4 regions of the Cellulosimicrobium sp. CpK407 genome follow, and region 1 is predicted to be linked to each of the others. Evidence: riboswitches for the same ligand, from Rfam matches in the RefSeq annotation. Region 1 holds a riboswitch; each other region holds the start of a gene.
The links. Region 1 has a riboswitch for S-adenosylmethionine ahead of ABWU78_RS08315 (methylenetetrahydrofolate reductase). Riboswitches for the same ligand answer to the same signal wherever they lie in the genome.
Positions count from the first base shown of each region.

Region 2: linked by a shared signal. The riboswitch ahead of ABWU78_RS02385 (ABC transporter substrate-binding protein) and the one ahead of ABWU78_RS08315 (methylenetetrahydrofolate reductase) in region 1 are both predicted to bind S-adenosylmethionine.
Region 3: linked by a shared signal. The riboswitch ahead of ABWU78_RS02340 (ABC transporter substrate-binding protein) and the one ahead of ABWU78_RS08315 (methylenetetrahydrofolate reductase) in region 1 are both predicted to bind S-adenosylmethionine.
Region 4: linked by a shared signal. The riboswitch ahead of ABWU78_RS02450 (LLM class flavin-dependent oxidoreductase) and the one ahead of ABWU78_RS08315 (methylenetetrahydrofolate reductase) in region 1 are both predicted to bind S-adenosylmethionine.

Region 1 is NZ_JBGNYC010000013.1:85,598-90,641, forward strand. Features, by position in the region: gene metE (5-methyltetrahydropteroyltriglutamate--homocysteine S-methyltransferase) at 1-938, opposite strand, end outside; gene ABWU78_RS08315 (methylenetetrahydrofolate reductase) at 971-1,966, opposite strand; SAM riboswitch class I at 2,151-2,253, opposite strand; gene ABWU78_RS08320 (hypothetical protein) at 2,650-3,393, shown strand; gene ABWU78_RS08325 (LuxR C-terminal-related transcriptional regulator) at 3,724-5,044, shown strand, end outside.
Region 2 is NZ_JBGNYC010000003.1:83,562-88,605, forward strand. Features, by position in the region: gene ABWU78_RS02385 (ABC transporter substrate-binding protein) at 33-1,658, opposite strand; SAM riboswitch class IV at 1,760-1,873, opposite strand; gene ABWU78_RS02390 (LLM class flavin-dependent oxidoreductase) at 2,054-3,151, opposite strand; gene ABWU78_RS02395 (LLM class flavin-dependent oxidoreductase) at 3,303-4,418, opposite strand; gene ABWU78_RS02400 (rhodanese-like domain-containing protein) at 4,519-4,926, opposite strand; gene ABWU78_RS02405 (LLM class flavin-dependent oxidoreductase) at 5,022-5,044, opposite strand, start outside.
Region 3 is NZ_JBGNYC010000003.1:71,185-76,228, reverse strand. Features, by position in the region: gene ABWU78_RS02355 (Dps family protein) at 1-86, opposite strand, end outside; gene ABWU78_RS02350 (aldo/keto reductase) at 347-1,378, shown strand; gene ABWU78_RS02345 (LLM class flavin-dependent oxidoreductase) at 1,375-2,607, shown strand; SAM riboswitch class IV at 2,784-2,909, shown strand; gene ABWU78_RS02340 (ABC transporter substrate-binding protein) at 2,983-4,140, shown strand; gene ABWU78_RS02335 (FecCD family ABC transporter permease) at 4,137-5,044, shown strand, end outside.
Region 4 is NZ_JBGNYC010000003.1:96,078-101,121, forward strand. Features, by position in the region: gene ABWU78_RS02440 (DUF1684 domain-containing protein) at 1-629, opposite strand, end outside; gene ABWU78_RS02445 (NtaA/DmoA family FMN-dependent monooxygenase) at 685-2,091, opposite strand; gene ABWU78_RS02450 (LLM class flavin-dependent oxidoreductase) at 2,111-3,265, opposite strand; SAM riboswitch class IV at 3,610-3,719, opposite strand; gene ABWU78_RS02455 (TetR/AcrR family transcriptional regulator) at 3,891-4,589, shown strand; gene ABWU78_RS02460 (MMPL family transporter) at 4,689-5,044, shown strand, end outside.

The DNA of each region.
Region 1 (5,044 bases):
TCCCGCGCGTCGCCGCCGTCGTCCTCGGCACCGGCCTGCAGCCCCCCGAACGGCGCGGCGACGAGGATCGCGGGCCGCGCCCCCTGCGCCGAGCCCGGGATCTCTCCCGAGCCGGAGGACTCCGTGGGGAGCGACCCCGGGTTCGGCACGGGGCGGAGGTCCGTCGCGAGGGTGCGGTAGGCCGACTCCACCGCTGCCGCGAGCTCCGTGAACGGCACGTCGACCGAGTCGGTGACGAGGATCGGCTCGTCGAGCTGGACCCACGGTGCGCCCGCGGCGGCGAGCGCGCGCAGCAGGTCGGCGTAGGCGGCGACGACGTCGTCGAGGCGGTCGAGCGGGCGGAAGCCTGCGGCCGACGACGCAGCGTCGTCGGCGGCCTTGGACAGCGCGAGGAACGTCACCGGCCCGACGACGACGGGTCGCGTCACGACGCCCGCCTCCTTGGCCTCGACGAACTCGCGCACGATGCGGTCGTCCACGAACCGGATCGCGGTGTCCGGGCCGATCTCGGGCACGAGGTAGTGGTAGTTCGTGTCGAACCACTTGGTCATCTCGAGCGGGGCGTCGTCGCCCTGGCCGCGCGCCACGGTGAAGTAGCCCGCGAGGTCAAGGCGGCCCGCGTCGTCGGTGAGCGACGCGAACCGCGACGGGATCGCCCCGAGCGAGGCGGCGACGTCGAGCACCTGGTCGTAGTAGGAGAACGACCCGGGGACGGACGCGTCGTCGGCGCCGAGGCCGAGCTCGACGAGCCGGCGCACGGTCGCGAGGCGCAGCTCGCGGGCCGTGGCCTCGAGCTCGTCGGCCGACGTCTTGCCGGCCCAGAAGGCCTCGACGGCCTTCTTGAGCTCGCGGCGGCGCCCGATGCGGGGGTAGCCGAGCACGGTGCCGGCGGGGAATCCGGCCTGAATCTGGGTAGGGGAGGGTACGGAAGTGGCCATGATCGAAACCTCTTGCTGGTCCGGAGGACCGGTCAGACGGGCGTGCCGTGCGTGGCGGCGCTCGTCGGGGGCAGGGAGGTGCCGGTGACCCACGGCCCGCTGGCCAGGTCCGGGACGAGCGGGGCGGCGGCAGCGCTGGCGCTGCCCCCGGTCCCGCGCGACCCGCCGCCGAGGTGGACACCCTCGAGCAGGTCAAGAGCGGCGCGGTGCTTGTTGAACGTGTACACGTGCAGACCGGGCGCGCCCGCGTCGAGGACGCGCTGCGCGAGGTCGACCGAGTACGCGATCCCGTAGGCGTGCTGCGCCTCCGGGTCGGGCAGGGCGTCGAGCGCGTCCAGCAGGTGCTGGGGCGCGCGCACGCCCGTGAGCTCCTCGACGCGGCGGAGCCGTGCAGGCTCCGTCGTGGGCAACAGCCCGGCGAGGATGGGGATCGTCACGCCGGCCGCGCGGGCCTCGGCGACGAAGTCGGTGTACGACGACGCGTCGTAGAAGAGCTGCGTGATCGCGAAGCTCGCGCCGGCCTGCTGCTTCTGGAACAGGCGGCGCACCTCCTGCGTGCGCGTCGTGCCGGCGGCGGGGTTGCCGTCGCAGAACGTCGCGACGGCGATCGTCAGCGGCCGGGCCGCGCCGCGCAGCGCCGCGGCCGGGTCGGCCGCGCACCGCGACGCCTCGACCTCGCGCAGGAGCGCGACGAGCTCGGTCGACGACCGGACGCCGTCGGGCGCGGGCTGCCAGTCAGGCTGGTCGCGCGGCGGGTCGCCCCGCAGCGCGAGGAAGCTCCGCACGCCCTCGTCGAGGAAGTCGGAGATGACCTCCTCGACGTCCTCGCGCGACGCCCCGACGCACGTGAGGTGCGCGATCGGCAGCACGGGCGTGCCCTGGAGCAGGCGGCCGACGACCTGGCGAGCCGTCGCGCGGTCGGTGCCCGCCGCGCCGTACGTCACGGACACGAAGTCGGGGTGCGTCGCGACGAGACGGCGTGCCGTCTCCCAGAACTTGGGCGCCGCGTCCGGGCGCCGCGGGGGCATGAGCTCGAACGAGACCGTGGGACGTGCCGCCCCGCCGTGCGCCTGCCCGACGGCGTCCGCGACGCTCACGACGTCGCCTCGCCGGGGCGCGCCACGGCACGCGGCGCCGGGACACGGAAGGGCGCGACCGCCGTCGGGCACGTGCCCGGACGGTGCGCGAAGGATGCCTCTGAGGTCATGCGTCACTCCATCGACCCTGGCGTTAGCACCTTTGTCCTCGGGAGGCTTCCGTCGGCGGGTTGCTGCGGTGTCGTCGAGCCAGGACTCTCGACCGCTCTGGATGGTTGCCACGATCCTACGGGCCATCCGGCATACGGTCGAGGGTGCCCGTCACGTGAGACGGGATGGCGTTGCCCGGGGGTGCCGTGACGTTCGGGGACGTGGGCCGGTGTCCGCGTCCCTGGACGGCGAGAACACGGTGTGAGTGCGATCGCAACAGGGTGACCCCGGGGGTGACCGCGGGTGAAGGATGCTGTGAGTGGTATCACGGGTGGGGCCGCCAAGCATGCTCTCGCCTGCGACGATGCGCGCCGTGGCTCTCAGGAGCGCTCAACTGAACGGTCGTTCAGGTCTACCGTCGAAAGGCGTGGTCGACCCGCTCTGACATGCGATCTGCCCGGCCCCTCTTGGCGGAGTACGAACCGGGCAGATCTCTCCCTCTCAAGGAAGGACCTCACTGTCCCATGCGTATCGCATCGGGGGCAATGCTCGGCGCTGCCCTCATCCTCAGCCTGTCCGCGGCACCCGCGCTCGCTGGCGGGTCCGACTCGCCCACGCCCTACCGCGTGGCCCCGGAAGGGCTCTATCTCCCCGCGGGTGACGCGTTCCCGGACGGTGGCCACGTGAACGTCCGCTACACGGTCGAGGGCGCCGAGCGGTCGGTCGGCATCCACTTCGAGACGCTCAACGACCAGCCGTCGGGCCGGTTCGTCGGCTCGAGCTTCCTCCCGTGGTCGGCGCTCGTCCACTCGGACGACTACTGCATCACGTGGGTCCAGGTCGCCCACTACGACGAGCACTTCGGTGAAGGCGGCCAGGATCCCGTCTGCTCGAGCGTGCCGTCGGACCCGGTTGAGCCGTCAGACCCGGTTGAGCCGTCGGATCCGGTCGAGCCGTCAGACCCGGCCGAGCCGACAGACCCGGCCGAGCCGACAGACCCGGCCGAACCGACAGGTCCGGCCGAGCCCACGCACCCGGCGGACCCGAGCGATCCGGCGGAGCCTGTCGTGCCGTCGCAGCCCGTCGACATGGTCGTGGCCGAGCCGACCACGGACGCCATACCTGGTGCGGCGCAGCCCGCGGAGAAGGGAGAGCTGGCGGCGACGGGGCTTGAGACGGTGCCGGTCGCGGCGGCGTCCGGTGCGCTGCTCCTGGCCGGTGTCCTGCTCGTTGCCGGGCGCCGCCTCGTGCGCCTCCGCGAGGGCTGAGCGGGAGCCGGTTCCCGTGAGGTCGGGCCGTCGCTCCGTCCTGTGGTCACCCTCAGGATCACCCTCCGTACCTCCTGACTTCGCCGGTCCGTGAGGTTGTATCGGGGCAGACGTAGGGCGCGCGGTAACCGTGTCGCCCTGCGTCCTTGTGCCGGGCGCATGACGGATCACCCGTCGTGACTCCGGCCGACCGACGTCTGTCAGAGGTATGGAGCGGTGGCGGAGGCGAGAGACGGCGGACGACAGCGAGAGCAGGGTTCACCCTCGATCAGCGGGTGGCAGCAGGTGCTGACCGGTCGGGAAGAGGCGGGCGGCGCGGGACGGGCCGAGGTGGAAGCGGCGCTTCGCGGTCTGCTCCCGCGTCTGGCGACGACCTCTGCGGCGATCGAGCGTCCGCTCCTTGACGACACGCTCACGAGCACCACCCGTCACGTCCTGGTCCGCGCCGCGCGCGGCTTCGGGAAGACCGTGTCGGTCGCACGGTGGTCGCGGGCCGCGCTCGCCGAGGGCCAGGTGATCGTCTGGCTCTCGGCGTCCGCGAGCGACCCGGCGCGGCGGTGCATCGGTGCCGGAGAGCTCGCGGACCGCGTTCTCGACCAGGTGCGGTACGTGCTCCGGCCCACGGGGTCCACCGATCTCGACGGCGCGGGACCCGGGCGCCTCGGGGCGCTGCTCCGCGCTCTGGGCCCGGTGACCGTCGTCGTCGACGACGTCCGTGCAGGCCATGCAGGCCTCATCGACGCGGCCTGCGCGGCGGCGGTCGCTCTCGGGGCACGGGCGGTCGTGCTGAGCACCGTCGGTCCCACGCCCGTCCGGCGGGGCACAGGCATGGTCGAGGTCGGCATGGCTGCGCTCGCATGGAGCGCGCAGGACACGGTGCGCTTCGCCCGGGTGCGAGGGATCGAGATCACCGAGGAGGTGGCGGGGCTCGTCACCGACGGACTTGGCGGCTACCCGGCGTCGATCGTCACCGCGGTGGCCGACCTGGGTTCGGGCGGTTCGGGAGGAGTCGATCTCCACGACGCGGTCCCCGCCGTCGTCCGTCGAGAGACGACGCGAGCTCTGGGGTCGTTCGTGCCTCCGGAGATCATGCCCTTCCTCCTCGACACCTGCGTCGAGCGTCGTCTCCAGGTGGACGAGCTCGACGACCTGACGGCGGTGCCGGACGCGCGCTCGACGGCTCGGCGACTCGTCGAGGGGGGGATCCTCTACCGTCATGTGGGCGCTGACGCGGGCGTGCTCGAGTACGAGCCCAGGATGCGGCAGAGCCTGCTCTCGCACCTGCGCTATCTGGATCCGGCCGGCTACGTGCGCCGCTTCCAGCAGCGTGTGGACGCTCACGTCGCCCGGGGGGCCACGTGGGCGGCCCTCTCGCGGGCGCTCGACTCCAGAGAGCCCGGAGTCGTGGACCGCGCGCTGGTCGCGACCTGGCCCGACCTGCTCGCCGTCAGCTCCGGGCCGGGCTTCGACGAGCTGTGGCGCAGCGCCGTCGAACGATGTCCGGAGAGCATCCCGGGCCGACTCCGCATCCTGCGCGCGGCGATACGACCCACGATCGGCCGCATCGAGTCGCTCGACGAGCACGACGAGCCTCTTGCCGAGGCCGTCGCGCCGACGACCGCATCGCCTGAAGCGCGGGCGTTGGACGCCT
Region 2 (5,044 bases), on a different contig from region 1:
CGCCGCGATGTCGGGCAGGCGGGCCCGGCGGGTCAGCCCTGGGTGACCCAGGCGTCGTAGAAGTCGAGGCGCGACGACGCCTCGAACGTCAGGCCGTGGACCGTGTCGGCGGCCGCGATGGTCGTCGAGAGCTCGTAGACCGGGATCGCGTGCCCCTTCTGCACGAGCAGGCGCGACGCCTCCGTGACGAGCTCCTGGCGCTCGGCCGGGTCGGTCGCCGCGGCCGACGCGTCGAGCAGGTCGTCGACCTCCTCCGCGTCGCGCTGGTTGATGTTGCGCGCATTCGCCGAGAAGATCGTGCGCAGCACGTCCGGGTCGGAGCGTGTGAGGTTGTAGTAGTCGAAGTCGAAGTCGCCGCTCTCCTTGATCGCCTGCGACTCGGCGACGGTCACGTGCTGGAGCTGGAGGTCCACGCCGATCTGCGCGAGCTGCTGCTGGACCAGCTCGAGCGGCTCCGGCACCTGCCAGAACGTCACGGTCGTGGAGAGCTTCTGGCCGTCCTTCTCCCGCACGCCGTCGGCGCCCTCGACCCAGCCCGCGTCGTCGAGGATCTTCTTCGCGCCCTCGGGGTCGTAGGCGAGCTCGTCCGCGACGCTCTCGTAGAGCGGCGTCGAGTGCGAGAGCACGCTCGTGGCCGGCTCGTCCTGCTCGCTGAGCACGGTGTCCGCGATCTGCTCGCGGTCGATGCCCTTGAGGATCGCCGTCCGCACGGCCTCGTCGCCCGCGAGCGGGCTCGACTCGTTGGGGAAGAGGTTGAACACGACGCCCGGGTTGGCGCGGTACTCGAGCCAGAACCCGTTCCCGTCGAACTGCGGGAGGTCGACGGTCGAGATCGCGGCCGTGGCGTCGATCTGCCCGGACTGCAGGCTGCCGCTGCGCACGCTCGCCTCGGGGATGACCTTGAACGTCACCGTGTCGAGGTAGGCCTCGCCCTGGTGGTCGTTGGCCTCCGAGCCCCACGCGTAGCCCGCGACCTTCTCGAGCACGATCTCCTGGTCCTGCGTGTAGGACTTGACGGAGAACGGGCCGGACCCGACGAACTTGCCGGCGCAGCGGTCCTCGACGCTCAGGTCGGCCGACGACGGCGCGAGGAGGCCGAGCGAGAACGTCGAGGTCGCCTGGAGGAACTGGGCGCTCGGCGCCGCGAAGTCGACCGTGAGGGTCTGCGGGTCCGTGACCGTCGTGCCCTCGTAGCCGACGAGGTACTGCGACCCGAGCGACGCCGTCGCGCCGAGCGCGACGATCGCGTCGAAGTTCGTCTTGACCGACTCGGCGTCGATCGGCGTGCCGTCGGCGTAGGTCGCGTCGTCGCGCAGGTGGAACGTGTAGCTCGACGCGTCCTCGTTCACCTCCCAGCTCTCCGCGAGCCACGGCAGGATCTCGCCCGTCTCCGGGTCCTGCGCGGTGAGGGAGGCGACGGTCTGGCGGGCCGCCGCGATGGCGTCGTTGTTGCCGACCTGCTGCGGGTCGATGCAGTGCGAGTCGACGGTGATCGCGAAGGTCAGGTCGCCGCCCGCGACCGGCTCGCCGGACGGGCTGGGCGACCCGTCGTCGTCGGAGGTGCCGGTGCCGCCACCGCACGCGGCGAGCAGGAGACCCGTCGCGGCGGCGGCCGCGGCGGCGGTCAGGGACCGGCGTCGGTGAGGTGTGGGGATCATGTCGTGCTCTCCTCGTGTGCCGGCTGAGGACCGGCGGTCGTCCGGCGCCGGTGGTCGTCCGCGCCGGGCCGAGGGCCGGCGCGGCGGGGGAACCCACCGGGGTGCCGTGCTTACCGCGCGGCGGGAGCCACGCGGTCAGGTCGTTCCCGGAGCACCCCGTCACGTCGAAGGGTTGCTGGTCAGCGAGCCGGGCCTGCGTGCTGACGCTCGTCACCTGGGAGCAGGAAAGACAATCTCGACCGGTTGAGTCAAGTATCGAGACGGTCGTCCCGCCAGGCGGACGGTTGTTTCCTGCTCCGCGACGTCGTGACCCGTCGGCGGGGCTGCCACGAGCACGGCGAGGGCCCGCCTCGCCGGGCGAGACGGGGCCCTCCCCTCCGGTCCGGCGGGATCGCTCAGGCCGCGGTGAACCCCGCCGCGCGGCGGGCGTCGGCCGGGCTCCACAGGTCGGTCTTCACCTCGGCCTGCACGACGGGCACGACCTCCTCCGCGAACCGGCGCAGCACGTCCTCCTGCTGCGCCGCGGGGATCAGATGGTTGACCGAGACGGACTGGAGGTCGTGCCCGTAGGACGCGTGATAGTCGAGGATCTTCTCCGCGACGCGCTCCGGCGAGCCCACCAGCGCCGGACCGCGCTCGACGGCGTCCTCGACCGTCCGGAAGCTCGGCGCCTTCCCGACGGCGTCCGGCCCGTAGCCCCGACGCGCCGCCGCCGCGACCTGGCCCTCGTAGATCGGGCGGTACTGCTCGATAGCCTCCTCCGTCGTGTCGGCGAGGAACAGCCCGCCCGAGCCCGACCCGACGAACCCGTACGCCGGGTCGTGCCCGTGCGCCGCGTACTGCTCGCGGTACCGGTCGATGAGCACCTGGTAGTTCTCGCGCGGCTGCAACGCGTTGGCGCTGACGATCGGGTCCCCGTACCGGGCCGCGAGGTCCACCGCGAAGCGCGACGTCGCCGACCCGTGCCAGATGCGGAACGGCCCCGCGAACGGCCGCGGCAGCGTCGTCGCGTGCTCCAGGGCGTGCCGGTGCCGCCCGCTCCAGCTCACGTCCTCCTCCGACAGCAGCAGGCGCAGCAGCTCGTAGTTCTCCTGGAGGTACTCGTACTGCTTGTCGATGTCGAGCCCCAGCAGCGGGTACTGGAGCACCTCGTTGCCCTTGCCGATGACGATCTCCAGCCGCCCGCGGCTGAGCTGGTCCACCGTCGCGAGGTCCTCGGCGACCCGGATCGGGTCGAGCAGCGACAGCACGGTGACGCCCGTGCTCAGCAGGATGCGCGACGTCCGCGCCGCGACCGCACCGAGGATCACCGTCGGCGCCGACGACAGCACCTCCCCCGCGTGCCGCTCCCCCAACGCGAACGAGTCGAAGCCGAGCTCCTCCGCCAGCACCGCCGTCTCCACCACCCGGTTCAACCGGTCGGACGGCGCGACCGCCTCCCCGGTCACGGGGTGGGGCGGGTTGAACACGATGTCGAGTACCTGGAACCGCACGGTCCTGCTCCTTGCTGTCGTCGTCCGTGGTCGGGCCGGGCGGGCCCGCCAGCGAGATCGGCAGCGCCGGCCGAGGTCGGCACCTGCACGCGCCGATCTCGGCCGGGGCTGCCGATCTCGTCCTTCTCTGCCGATCTCGGTCCCGGGCCCGTCAGGCCGCGGCGGCCTCCGCGGTCGCGGCGTCGCGCTTCGCGACCTCCTCGCGGACGATCGGGATGACGTACCGGCCGAAGTCGATCGCGTCGTCGAGCAGGTCGTAGCCGCGGGCCGAGATGACGCGGACGCCGAGGTCGTAGTACGCGAGCAGCGCCTCGGCGACCTGCTCGGGCGTGCCGACGAGCGCGTTGGAGTTGCCGGCGCCGCCGGTCGCCTTCGCGGTCGCTGTCCACAGGGCGGTGTCGAAGCGCTCGCCCTGGGCGGCGATCTCGAGCAGGCGCTGGGAACCCGCGTTCTCGGGCTTGTCGATCGGGTGCCGACGGCTGAGCTGTCCACCCGCGGCGGCCTTGCGCGCCTCGATCCGGTCGAGGATGCGGTGCGCCTTCTCCCAGGCGAGCTCCTCGGTCGGCGCGACGATCGGCCGGAACGCGGCGTGGATGCGCGGCGGGGTGGCCCGGCCCGCGGCGGCGGCCTCGGCGTGCACGCGCGCGATCTGCTCGGCCGTGCGGTCGAGCGGCTCGCCCCAGACGGCGTAGATGTCGGCCTCGGCCGCGCCGACGCGGAACGCGGCGTCCGACGACCCGCCGAACGAGATGGTCGGGGTGCGGCCCTCGAACGGCTTGGCGTCGAGCACGAAGTCGTCGAAGTCGTAGAACGGCCCGTGGTGGTCGAACGGCTCGGCGCTCGACCAGGCCTGCTTGACGATCTGGATGTACTCGTGGGTGCGCGCGTACCGCTCGTCCTTGGTCAGCGTGTCGCCCTCGCGGCCCTGCTCGTGGTCGTTGCCGCCGGTGATGAAGTGCACGGAGAGCCGCCCGCCGGAGAGCTGGTCGAGCGTCGCGAACGTCTTGGCGGCGTACGTCGGGTAGGACACGTTGGGCCGGTGCGCGAGCAGCAGCTCGATCGACTGCAGGCGAGCGGCGGTGTAGGCAGCGAGCGCGGCGGGCTCCGGGCCGGAGGAGCCGTACGCGAAGAGGACGCGCGTCCAGCCGTTGTCCTCGTGCGCACGCACGAGGCGCTCGAGGTAGGCAGGGTCGAACGCGGCGGTCGTGCGCTCGGTGGTCTCCGACGCGTCGTTGGTCGTGGCGATGCCGAGGAACTCGACGGGCATGAGGATCTCCGTGGGTGTCGTCGTGGATGGTGCGCGGGTGCGGGTTCGCGGTGCCGGTGCTGCGCGAGCCGGGCGGACGTGGTGCGGTCCGGTCGGCCGCTCAGGACCGGGCGGGCGCCGTCGGGTCCGGGGACGCCGTCGACTCCGGAGACGTCGCGGGCGACGCCTCGACCGGCTCCGACGCCGGGAGGCCGGCGTCCTTCCAGGCCGGGAAGCCGCCGTCGACGTGCGAGACGTTCGTGTACCCGCGCTCGGCGAGCGCCTCGGCGACGGGTCCGGAGCCGTTCGGCGACCCGCACACGACGACGACGGGCGTGTCGAGCGAGATCGCCGGGTTCTCGGCGGGACCGAACAGGGCGTCGAGGTCGTGGCGGTCGGCGAGCGTGGCGCCGGGGATCTCGCCGTGCGCGGCGCGGCCGCCGGCGGAGCGCACGTCGATGAGCAGCGCGCCGTCGGCGACCTTGGCCGCGGCGTCGGTCGCGGCCTGGAGGGGTGGGGTGGTCGTCATGGGTTTCTCCTTCGAGGGGTCGTCGCGAGATCGACCCGCACGTCCGAGATCGACCCTCAGGAGGTCGATCTGGCGACGCGCGGGTCGATCTCGCGTTAGGGGGTGGTGGCGAGTGCGG
Region 3 (5,044 bases), on a different contig from region 1:
GCGACGAGCACGCGCTGGAGGTGCGAGCGGAGCGCCTCCGACGCCTCGAAGCGTGCGGTGGCGCGGTGGATGGTGGGTGCGGACATGGTGCTCCTCGCTCTCTCGGGGGTCTCCCGGAACGTGCGGCGGTCACCCGGCTTCCGTCGGTGCCGACTCGTGACTCGTTCTCTTGAACGATTCCAGACTAGGCACCATTCCGCGTCCCCGCCAGCAAGGACAGGCGTGCCTGACCTGCGGTGACACGTCGGCGGCACCCGCCGCGACGAGACCCGTCACGTTCGCTCGCCAGGTGAGAGGACCGGCCCTCGCTCTTGCCGCGGGGCGCTCGCGGTGGTCCGCTGGCGGCATGACCGACGACCGTCACCCCGCCGCTCCCGCCCCCGCACGCCCGACCGCACGCACGCTCGGTACGGGCGACGCCGCGCTCACCGTCTCCGCCCTCGGGTTCGGCGGCATGTCCGTCACGGACGCGTACGGACCCGCGGACGTCGGCGAGGCGGAGGCCGTGCTGCGCCGGGCGCTCGAGCTCGGCGTCACGCTCGTCGACACCGCCGACGTCTACGGCCACGGGCGCAACGAGGAGCTCATCGGTCGCGTGCTGGGCGCCCACCGGGACGAGATCGTCCTCGCGTCGAAGTTCGGGCTCCCGCCCGCGGGCGGCCACCCCGACGGCCGCCGGGTCGACGGGCGCCCCGAGTACGTGCGCTCGGCGGTCGACGCGAGCCTGCGCCGACTCGGCACCGACCGGCTCGACCTGTACTACCTGCACCGCATCGACCCGCAGGTCCCGATCGAGGAGACCGTCGGGGCGCTCGCGGAGCTCGTCGAGGCGGGCAAGGTCCGGACGATCGGGCTCTCGGAGCCCTCGGCGGCCACCGTGAGCCGCGCGCACACGGTGCACCCGATCACCGCCGTGCAGAGCGAGTACTCGCTGTGGACGCGCGACCCGGAGGACGAGGTGCTGCCCGTGCTGCGCGAGCTCGGCATCGGGTTCGTGCCCTTCTCGCCCTTGGGCCGCGGCATCCTCACGGGCACCGTGGACGCGACCGACGGCTTCGCCGAGGACGACGTGCGCCGTTCCCACGCGCGCTACGCCGGCGAGGCGTTCGAGCACAACCGCGGCCTGGTCCGCTCGCTCGAGCAGCTCGCCGCCGAGCGTGGCGTCACGACGGCGCAGCTCGCGCTCGCGTGGCTCCTCGCCCAAGGTGACGACATCGTCCCGATCCCCGGCACCAAGCGCCTCGCGTACCTCGAGCAGAACGTCGCGGCCGCCTCGGTCGAGCTCACCCCGGACGACGTCGCGGCGATCGGAGCGGCCATCCCGCGCGGGGCCGTGCAGGGCGTCCGCCACCCGCAGCCGGACCTGCTCGCGGGATGAGCGCCGACGCAGCGGCCGAGCCCGCGACACCTGCGTCCCCGCCCGACGAGGCGGCCGCCCGCCGCCCGCTCGCCGTGCACTGGTTCCTGCCGACGTCGGGCGACGCACGCGGGATCGTCGACGGCGCGCACGCGAAGGACACGCCCGGCCGGGCGACCGGGTTCCGCGCGCCGTCGCTCGACTACCTGGAGCAGGTCGCGGTCGCTGCCGACCGCCTCGGCTACGAGGGCGTGCTCACACCGACGGGGACGTGGTGCGAGGACGCGTGGCTCGTCACGTCCGCGCTGATCCGCAGCACGGAGCGGCTGAAGTTCCTCGTCGCGTTCCGCCCGGGCCTCGTCTCGCCGACGCTCGCGGCGCAGATGGCCGCGACCTTCCAGCGCCTGTCCGGTGGACGGCTGCTCCTCAACGTCGTCACGGGCGGCGACGAGAACGAGATGCGCAGGTTCGGCGACTGGCTCGAGCACGACGAGCGGTACGACCGCACGCGCGAGTTCCTCGAGGTCGTGCGCGGCGTGTGGGAGGAGGCGCCGCTCTCGTACGAGGGCACGCACTACCGGATCGCCGACGCCCGGACGTCCGCGCCGCCGGACCCGCGCCCCGAGATCTTCTTCGGCGGATCGTCGGAGGCCGCGCTGCCCGTCGCGGCGGCCCAGGCCGACGTCTACCTCACGTGGGGCGAGCCGCCCGCGCAGGCGCGCGAGAAGATCGAGCGCGTGCGCGAGCTCGCCGTCGCGCAGGGACGCACGATCCGCTTCGGGGTGCGCCTGCACGTCATCACGCGCGACCGGTCGGCCGACGCGTGGGACGTCGCGCAGCGGTTCCTCGACGACCTCACGCCCGAGCAGATCGCGGGCGCCCAGCGGCTCCTGGGCTCGTCCGGGTCGGTCGGGCAGCAGCGCATGGTCGCGCTCCACGGCGGCGGTGACCTCGCGGCCACCCGGCGCGCGCGGGACCTCGAGATCCACCCCGGGCTGTGGGCAGGCGTGGGGCTCGTGCGCGGCGGCGCCGGGACGGCGCTCGTCGGCAGCCACGAAGAGGTCGCCGACCTGGTCGAGGAGTACCGCGCGGCCGGGTTCGACGAGCTCGTCCTCTCGGGTTACCCGCACCTCGAGGAGGCGTACTGGTTCGCGGAGGGCGTCCGCCCGCTCCTCGACGCGCGGGGGCTCACGGCGCCCGCCGCCCGCCACGGCGCGAGCACGGCTCGCACGCACGCCGTGCCCTTCTGACGGGCGCTCGCCCGAAGGCCTCTGCGGCCGACGCTCGCCCACGCCGCACGACGCGTACGGGCGGCGCTGCCGCGCGCCCTCTCGGCGACGTATCCCTGAGACACATTGTCTCGGGATGAGAGATTTCTGCGCGGACCGTTCCCACCCGTCGGCGGGCCTCGGTAGACATCTCGCACGGTCAAGAGCACCAGCGCCAAGCCCCGGCTCGCTGGTCAGCAACCCCCTCGTCACGGCGGGGTGCTCCGGGAGATGACCTGGCCTACCGGCACGGAGACGTCCTGCCGGAACGGCAAGCGTGTACGACCTTCCGCCCGGCGACCCGGTGCGCCTCAGAGCGCCCGCGTCCGGGCACCGAGAAACAAGGAGCGTCTCCCCATGGCTTCGTCGAAGCTTCGATCTCTCGCTGCCGCGGGCCTCGTGCTCGCCGCGCTCGCGTTGTCCGCGTGCGCGGGGACCGCGGACGCGAAACCACCGGATCCTGACAGCACGGCGTCGGGCGGAGAGCGGGAGACCGTCACCGTCACGGACGAGCTCGGGCGCGAGGTGGAGCTCACCGTCCCGGTCCAGTCGGTCGCCATCGGCTACAACTGGTACAACATCGAGCTCGTCCGCGGGGTCGGGGCCGGTGACCGCGTCGTCGGTGTGAGCGCCGAGGGCGTCGAGGACACCCCGGGCAACGCTCCCTACTGGGAGTCCGTGCCGGGTACCGAGACCATCGTCTCGCGAGCCGCCGAGTTCAACTACGACGAGATCATCGCCGCCGGGCCCGAGCTCTTCATCACGCTCAGCAACTCTCCTTACGAGGAGGCGATCGAGAAGCTCGAGCCGTTCGGCATCCCCGTCCTCGTCGTGACGGCGTGGGAGCCGCGGCTCTTCGAGCAGAACGTCGAGCTGCTCGGCACGGTGTTCGGCACCGAGGAGCGTGCCGCGGAGTTCGCGGGGCTGTACCGCGAGGTGGCCGACCTCCTCGACGAGCGGACCGCTCACCTCCCCGACGACCAGCGCAAGAGCGTCTACTTCGAGAACGGCGAGGCGAACGTCACGGGCGTCCCCGGGTCGGGCTGGCACGACATCATCGAGATCGCCGGAGGCACCAACGTCTTCGGGGACATCGACTTCGCCTCCGACCCCAACCGCGGGGGCACCGTCCACACGACTCCTGTCGACCCCGCCGACGTCCTCGAGCGGGATCCCGACCTGGTCCTGCGGCACGGCATCGACGGGCTCGTCGCCGGCTACGAGCCGTTCCCCGAGGACGCCGCCGCGACTCTCGCCGACGAGCTCGTCGCCCGCCCCGGCTGGTCCGAGCTGACCGCGGTGCGCAACGGCGACGTCTTCGTGGCGAACAACTTCTGGACGAGCGCGCTCGCGAAGGAGATCGGCGCCCTGGGGCTCGCCACCTGGCTGCACCCCGAGCTCTTCGAGGACGTGGACACGGAGGAGTTCTTCCGTCGCTGGGTGGAGGACTTCCAGCAGACGCCCTACGAGCACACCGCGGACGAGTACGTCTACCGGTGGGGTGACCACCGATGAGCGCGCCCGCACTCGACGACGCGGAGATCGAGCAGATCGCGGAGATCGAGCGAGGCCTCGCCCGAGGACGTCGTCGCCACGGGCTGGGAAAGCTGCTCGTGCTGGGAGGCGCGGTGGCGGTGACCCTCGTGGTCACGGTCCTCACCCTCCAGATCGGTGCCGGCGGCATCACCCCGCAGGTCGTCGTCGACGCCCTCGTCGCGAAGGCGACCGGTGTCGCGCCGTCCGACGCGCAGGAGCTGCGGCTGTTCACGACCGTGTGGGAGCTGCGCGTCCCCCGTGCGGGCCTCGCCCTGCTCGGCGGTGGTGCGCTGGCGATCGCCGGCGTCCTGTTCCAGGGTCTCCTGCGCAACCCGCTCGTCAGCCCTTTCACGCTGGGCATCGCCCCTGCTGCCGCGTTCGGCGCCGCGCTCGCGCTCCTCTTCGTCCAGGGGCAGGGCGCCTCCACGACGTCGGCGCTCGTCGGCGGTGCGCTCGTGACCGGGCTCGGCTGCGCGGCGATCGTCCTGGGTCTGGCGGCGACGAAGAAGATGCAGCCCACGACCCTGATCCTCCTGGGCATCGCGCTCACCCAGCTCTTCACCGCGCTCACCGCCGGGCTCCAGTACATCGCGAACGAGGAGACGCTGGCGGCGATCGTGCGCTGGACCTGGGGAACGGTGAACGGGGCGGTCTGGTACCAGGTCGTGACGCTCGCGGTCCTGCTGGTCGTCGCCGTCCCGTACGTGCAGTGGCGCAGCTCCGCGGTCAACGCGATCGCCTTCGCCGGCGACGACGCCGCTCGGAGCCTCGGTGTCCCCGTCAGCCGGGTGCGGATCGAGCTGATCTTCGTCGCCGTGCTCATCACCTCGGTGACGATCAGCTTCACGGGCATCATCGGCTTCGTCGGTCTCGTCGGGCCGCA
Region 4 (5,044 bases), on a different contig from region 1:
TCACGCTCGACCACGAGGTCGACCTCGCCGACCGTGCTCACGTGGTGCACCAGCCCGGGGCGCGCGGCGCCGACGACGACGGGCCGCGGCGCGTCGTACCAGCGCACCGCCGCGTCCACGACCCAGGCGGGGTCGTAGGCGAACGTCGGGACGCCGTCGAACCCCGTCCGGGCCGGAGCGAGCGGGTCGCGCAGCCGGACGGCGTACCGGCCCGTGCGGCGCACGACCTCCACCGCGACCTCGCGCGTCTCGCCCCCGTCCGCCGGGTCGCCCGCGTCCCGGCCGTCCGGCAGGAACGTGCCCGCGACCGAGGACCCACCCTCCGTGACGACCACGGTCCCGACGGAGTCGCCCGTCGTCGCCCGGACGGCGCCGCCCTCGTCCGCGCGGTGGTGCGCGCCGTCGGCGTCGGCCCACCAGAGCCCGGGCACGCCGGGCAGCGCGGCGGGCTCGGCCGGGAGCCAGTGGTACGCGACGAGGCTCAGCCAGCCGTGCGGCGGCCGGAGCCCCTCCTCGCGCTCGGCGTGCCATGCCGCCCACGCGGCGGCCTCGTGCGCCTCGTCCGCCGTCCCGGGGGCGGCGGGGTCGTCGGCCACGGTGCCCGTGGCGGTCAGCGTGCTCTGGCTCATGGGTCCTCCGAGGTCGGTACGGTGCAGGTCTGCGGTGCGGGTGCGTGCGGGACGGCTACGGTCGGCCGACGAGCTCGGCGGAGGCCGCCGAGGGCTCGGGGTCGGCGGCGCGCGGCGCGGTGCCGGGCCGCGCGAGGCCGAGGTGCTCGCGCAGGGTCGTGCCCTCGTACTCGGTGCGGAACGAGCCGCGCTCCTGGAGCAGCGGGACGACCTGGTCGAACACGTCGTCGAGCCCGCCCGGCGTGAGGTGCGGGACGAGGATGAAGCCGTCGGACGCGTCCTCCTGGACGTGGCGGTCGATGTCGTCCGCGACCTGCTGCGGCGTGCCGACGAACCCGCCGCGCGACGTCACCTGGATGACGAGCTCGCGGATCGACCAGCCGTTCGCCTCGGCCTGCTCGCGCCACGCCGCGGCGACCGCCGCCGGGTCCTTCGCGTGCCGCACGCGGCCCCGCGTGATCGACAGGTTCTCCGTGTCGGGCTCGACGTCGGGCAGCGGCCCCTCGGGGTCGTACGCCTCGAGGTCGCGGCCCCAGACCTGCTCGAGGAACGCGATGGCCGTCGGCCCGGAGACCTGCTGGAGCCGGATCTCGCGAGCGCGCTCCTCGGCCTCGGCGGGCGTGTCGCCCAGCACAACGACGGTCGCGGGCAGGATCTTCAGGGAGTCGCGCTCGCGCCCGTGGGCCGCGAGCCGTCCCTTGACGTCCTCGTAGAACGCGCGCCCGGCGTCGAACGTCGAGTGCGCGGAGAACACGACGTCGGCGGTCGCGGCGGCGAAGTCGCGCCCGTCGGCGGAGTCGCCGGCCTGGAACAGGACGGGGTGCCCCTGCGGTCCGCGCGGCGTCTCGAACAGCCCGACGACGTCCGCGTACGTGCCGTGGTGCGCGACCGGCCGCACCGACCCGGGGCGCAGGAACTCGCCCGCGATCCGGTCGGCCAGCACGGCGCCGTCGTCCCACGAGTCCCACAGGGCGCGCGCGACCTCGACGACCTCGGCCGCCCGGGCGTAGCGCTCGGGGTAGGGCAGGTACCCGCCGCGGCGGAAGTTGGCGCCCGTGAAGGCGTCGGGGCTCGTCACGAGGTTCCATGCCGCACGACCCTCGGAGAGCAGGTCGAGCGTCGCGAACTGCTTCGCGAGCTCCCACGGCTCGTTGAAGGTCGTGTTGATCGTGCCCGCGAGGCCGAGGCGGTCCGTGACGGCCGCGAGCGCGGCGAGCACGGGCAGCGTGTCGGGGCGACCCACGACGTCGAGGTCGTGGATGCGGCCCTTGTGCTCGCGCAGGCGCAGGCCCTCGGCGAGGAAGAAGAAGTCGAGCTTGGCGTCCTCGGCGCGGCGGGCGAGGTGCTCGAACGAGGCGAAGTCGATCTGGCTGCGCGAGCGGGGGTCGCTCCAGACGGTGGTGTTGTTGACGCCCGGGAAGTGGGCGCCGAGGTGGATCTGCTTGCGGGGGCGCGTGCTCATGTCGTCGGTCCGTCCGGGGTCAGGCGATCGCCGCGTAGCGGTTGGCGGGGAGCGGGAGGCCGAGCGTGTCGCGCAGCGTCGTCCCGGGGTAGGCGGTGCGGAACAGGCCCGCGCCCTGGAGCAGCGGCACCACGCCGTCGACGATCGCGTCGAGGTCCGTGCTCAGCGACGACGGCCGCAGCAGGAAGCCGTCGGCGGCACCGGCGTGCACCCACTCCTCGACCGTGACGGCGAGGTCGCGCGCCGTGCCGACGTGCGTGAGCGAGTCGGTGTCCCACGAGACGCCCTCGAGGTCCTCGAGCAGGTCGAGGCGGGCCTGCGCGCTCGCGCGCGTGTCGCCGACGACGACGTAGGCGTCGACGAGGACCCGCAGCGCGTCGGGGTCGCGCCCGGCGTCCGCGGCCGCGTCGCGCACCTGCGACCGGAGCGCGACGGCCTCGTCGCGGGTCGCCGCGCGGACCCGGACGACGTCGGCCCGGCGGGCCGCGAGGTCGAGCGACGCGGGCGTGTCCGCCCGCACGACGACGGGCGGCTGGCCCTGCGGCGGGCGCGGCGTGATCGACGGCCCCTTGACGGCGAACCGGATGCCCTCGTGGTCGACGTAGTGGAGCTTCTCGCGGTCCACGAACCGGCCCGTCGCGACGTCGCGGATCTCGGCGTCGTCCTCCCACGAGTCCCAGAGGCGCGTGACGACCTCGACCGCCTCGTCCGCCTCGGCCACGGCGTCGGGCTCGTCCTGGGCGCCCTTGCGCCCGAAGGCCGCGGCCTCGGCCGGGGTCGTGGACCACCCGACCTGCCACCCCGCGCGCCCGGAGCTCACGTGGTCGATCGTCGCGATCGCCTTGGACACGTGGAACGGCTCGGTGTGCGTGGTGGTGACGGTCGGGACGAGGCCGATGCCCGCGCTGCGGGGCGCGAGCCGGGACGCGACGAGCGCGGCGTCGAGGCGGCCCCGCACGGACCCGTTGCGGCTCGGCTGGAGCGTGAACGCGTCGTCGAGCGTGACGAGGTCGAGCTGGCCGCGCTGGGCCGTGGCCACGAGCTCGACGAGGCGCTTGGCGTCGAAGAGTCGCTGGGCCTGGGAGCCCACGGTCCGCCAGGCGGCGGGGTGCGCGCCGGCGTCGGTGAGGTCGACGCCGAGGTGGAGGGTGCGGGCGGGGCGGGGGTCGGACATCGCGAGGATCCGTTCTCAGTTGAGCCGACGGCGCGCTCAGGGCGCGGCGGGGTGCCGGAGGGTGGGCAGGGCGGTCCGGCCGCGCGCGGCGGCAGGACGGGCTGGGGAAGCCGGGAGGGACCCGGACCGCGCGCGGGTGGCGCGGGGTGTCAGGGACGGGTCGTCGTCAGCGACAACAGGCGACGCGCGCGGGACCCGTGGCCCCGAGGGCGGGGGCGCCGGGGGCGCCCGCGAACGGACAGGGGCACGTCGACACGTGCGCGGTGCTCACCGCGGTGCTCGACATTCGCCGATCCATCGTCCGTCTCCTTCGTGCCCGTCGCCGGGCTCCGCGTCGTTGCCCCGCGCCGCGCGTGGTCCGCGCGACGCGGGACCTGGTCCTCACCCGGGGCACCCCACCGCGCGGGAGGGTTGCCGTCCGACGAGCCGGGGCTTGGCGTCGGAGCTCATGACCATGTCCTGTGACCGGGGTGCGTCGACCTCGGTTGCGCGGGAACTTACGAGCGGCCACCGCGGGGTGTCAACGCACCGAGGAGACCTTCCCACATACTGGACTCGATCGGTCAACTTTGAGCACCCACGACGCTGTTTGCACCGAGTGCATCGATGCACTTAGTGTCATGACGTGCCCCTCCCCTCCGCGACCGAGCCGTCGGGCGTGCCCGCGCCCGACCTGGCGACCGACCCTGCGACCGGCCCCGCGACCGATCGCCGCGCCGCGCTGCGCGCGCGGCACCGCCGCGCGATCGTCGATGCCGCCGCGTCGCTCATGGAGGAGAACGGGGGCGCCCGGTTCACGGTCGACGACCTGGCCGCACGCGCCGACGTCGCGCGGCGCACGATCTTCAACCACTTCGCCTCCTTGGACGACGTCGTCGTCGAGGTGTGCGAGGACGTGCTGGGCACCGTGGTCGACGCGCTCGGGGCGAGCGCGGCCGATCCCGGGACCGACCGCACGACCCCGCTCGACGACGTCACCGCGGCGCTCCGCGGCACGGACCTCGTCGGCCCGATGGCCTACCTCACGCGCGCCCTCGGCGGCACCGCGACCGAGCCCACCCCGCGTGTCACGACGATGGTCGTGCGCACGTTCACCCACCTCGCCGAGCGCCTGGTCGCCGAGACCACGCGGCGGCACCCCGACGTCGACCCGCTCGAGATCGAGATGCTCGTCGGCGCGCTCATGGCCGGCGTCCTGGTGATCCAGCGCCGCTGGTGGGCCGCGACCGGCGCCACCGACGACGACGCCTCGCGCCGCGTGTGGGCCGACCTCCTCGACCGCCTCGTCGACCGCGTGCGCGCGGGCTGGGCGAGCCCCGCCTGACGCCTGCCACCTCCCCGCCCGGCCACCCGGCCGCCGGCACCGACCACCCCACCCGGACCGCCTCCCGGACCGCACCGGACTCCCACCCGAAGGATCCTCATGGCTGAACTCCTCTACCGCCTCGGGCGCGCGTGCGCGCGCCGGGCGCGGACCGTCCTCGCCGCGTGGCTCGCGGTGCTCGTGCTGGCCGGCGCGGCGTTCGTCGCGTTCGGCGGCTCGCTCGCGAGCAGCTTCTCCATCCCCGGCACCCCGACCGCCGAGGTGACGGAGCGCCTGCAGACGGCGCTCCCGGAGGCATCGGGCGGGAGCGGCACCGTCGTCTTCGCCACGGAGGACGGCTCGGCGTTCACGCCCGAGCAGGAGGCGGCGATCTCCGACCGCCTCGCCGCGGCCGAGGAGGTCGACGGCGTCGAGACGGCCGTCGACCCGTTCGCCACGCAGGCCGAGCTCGCGGA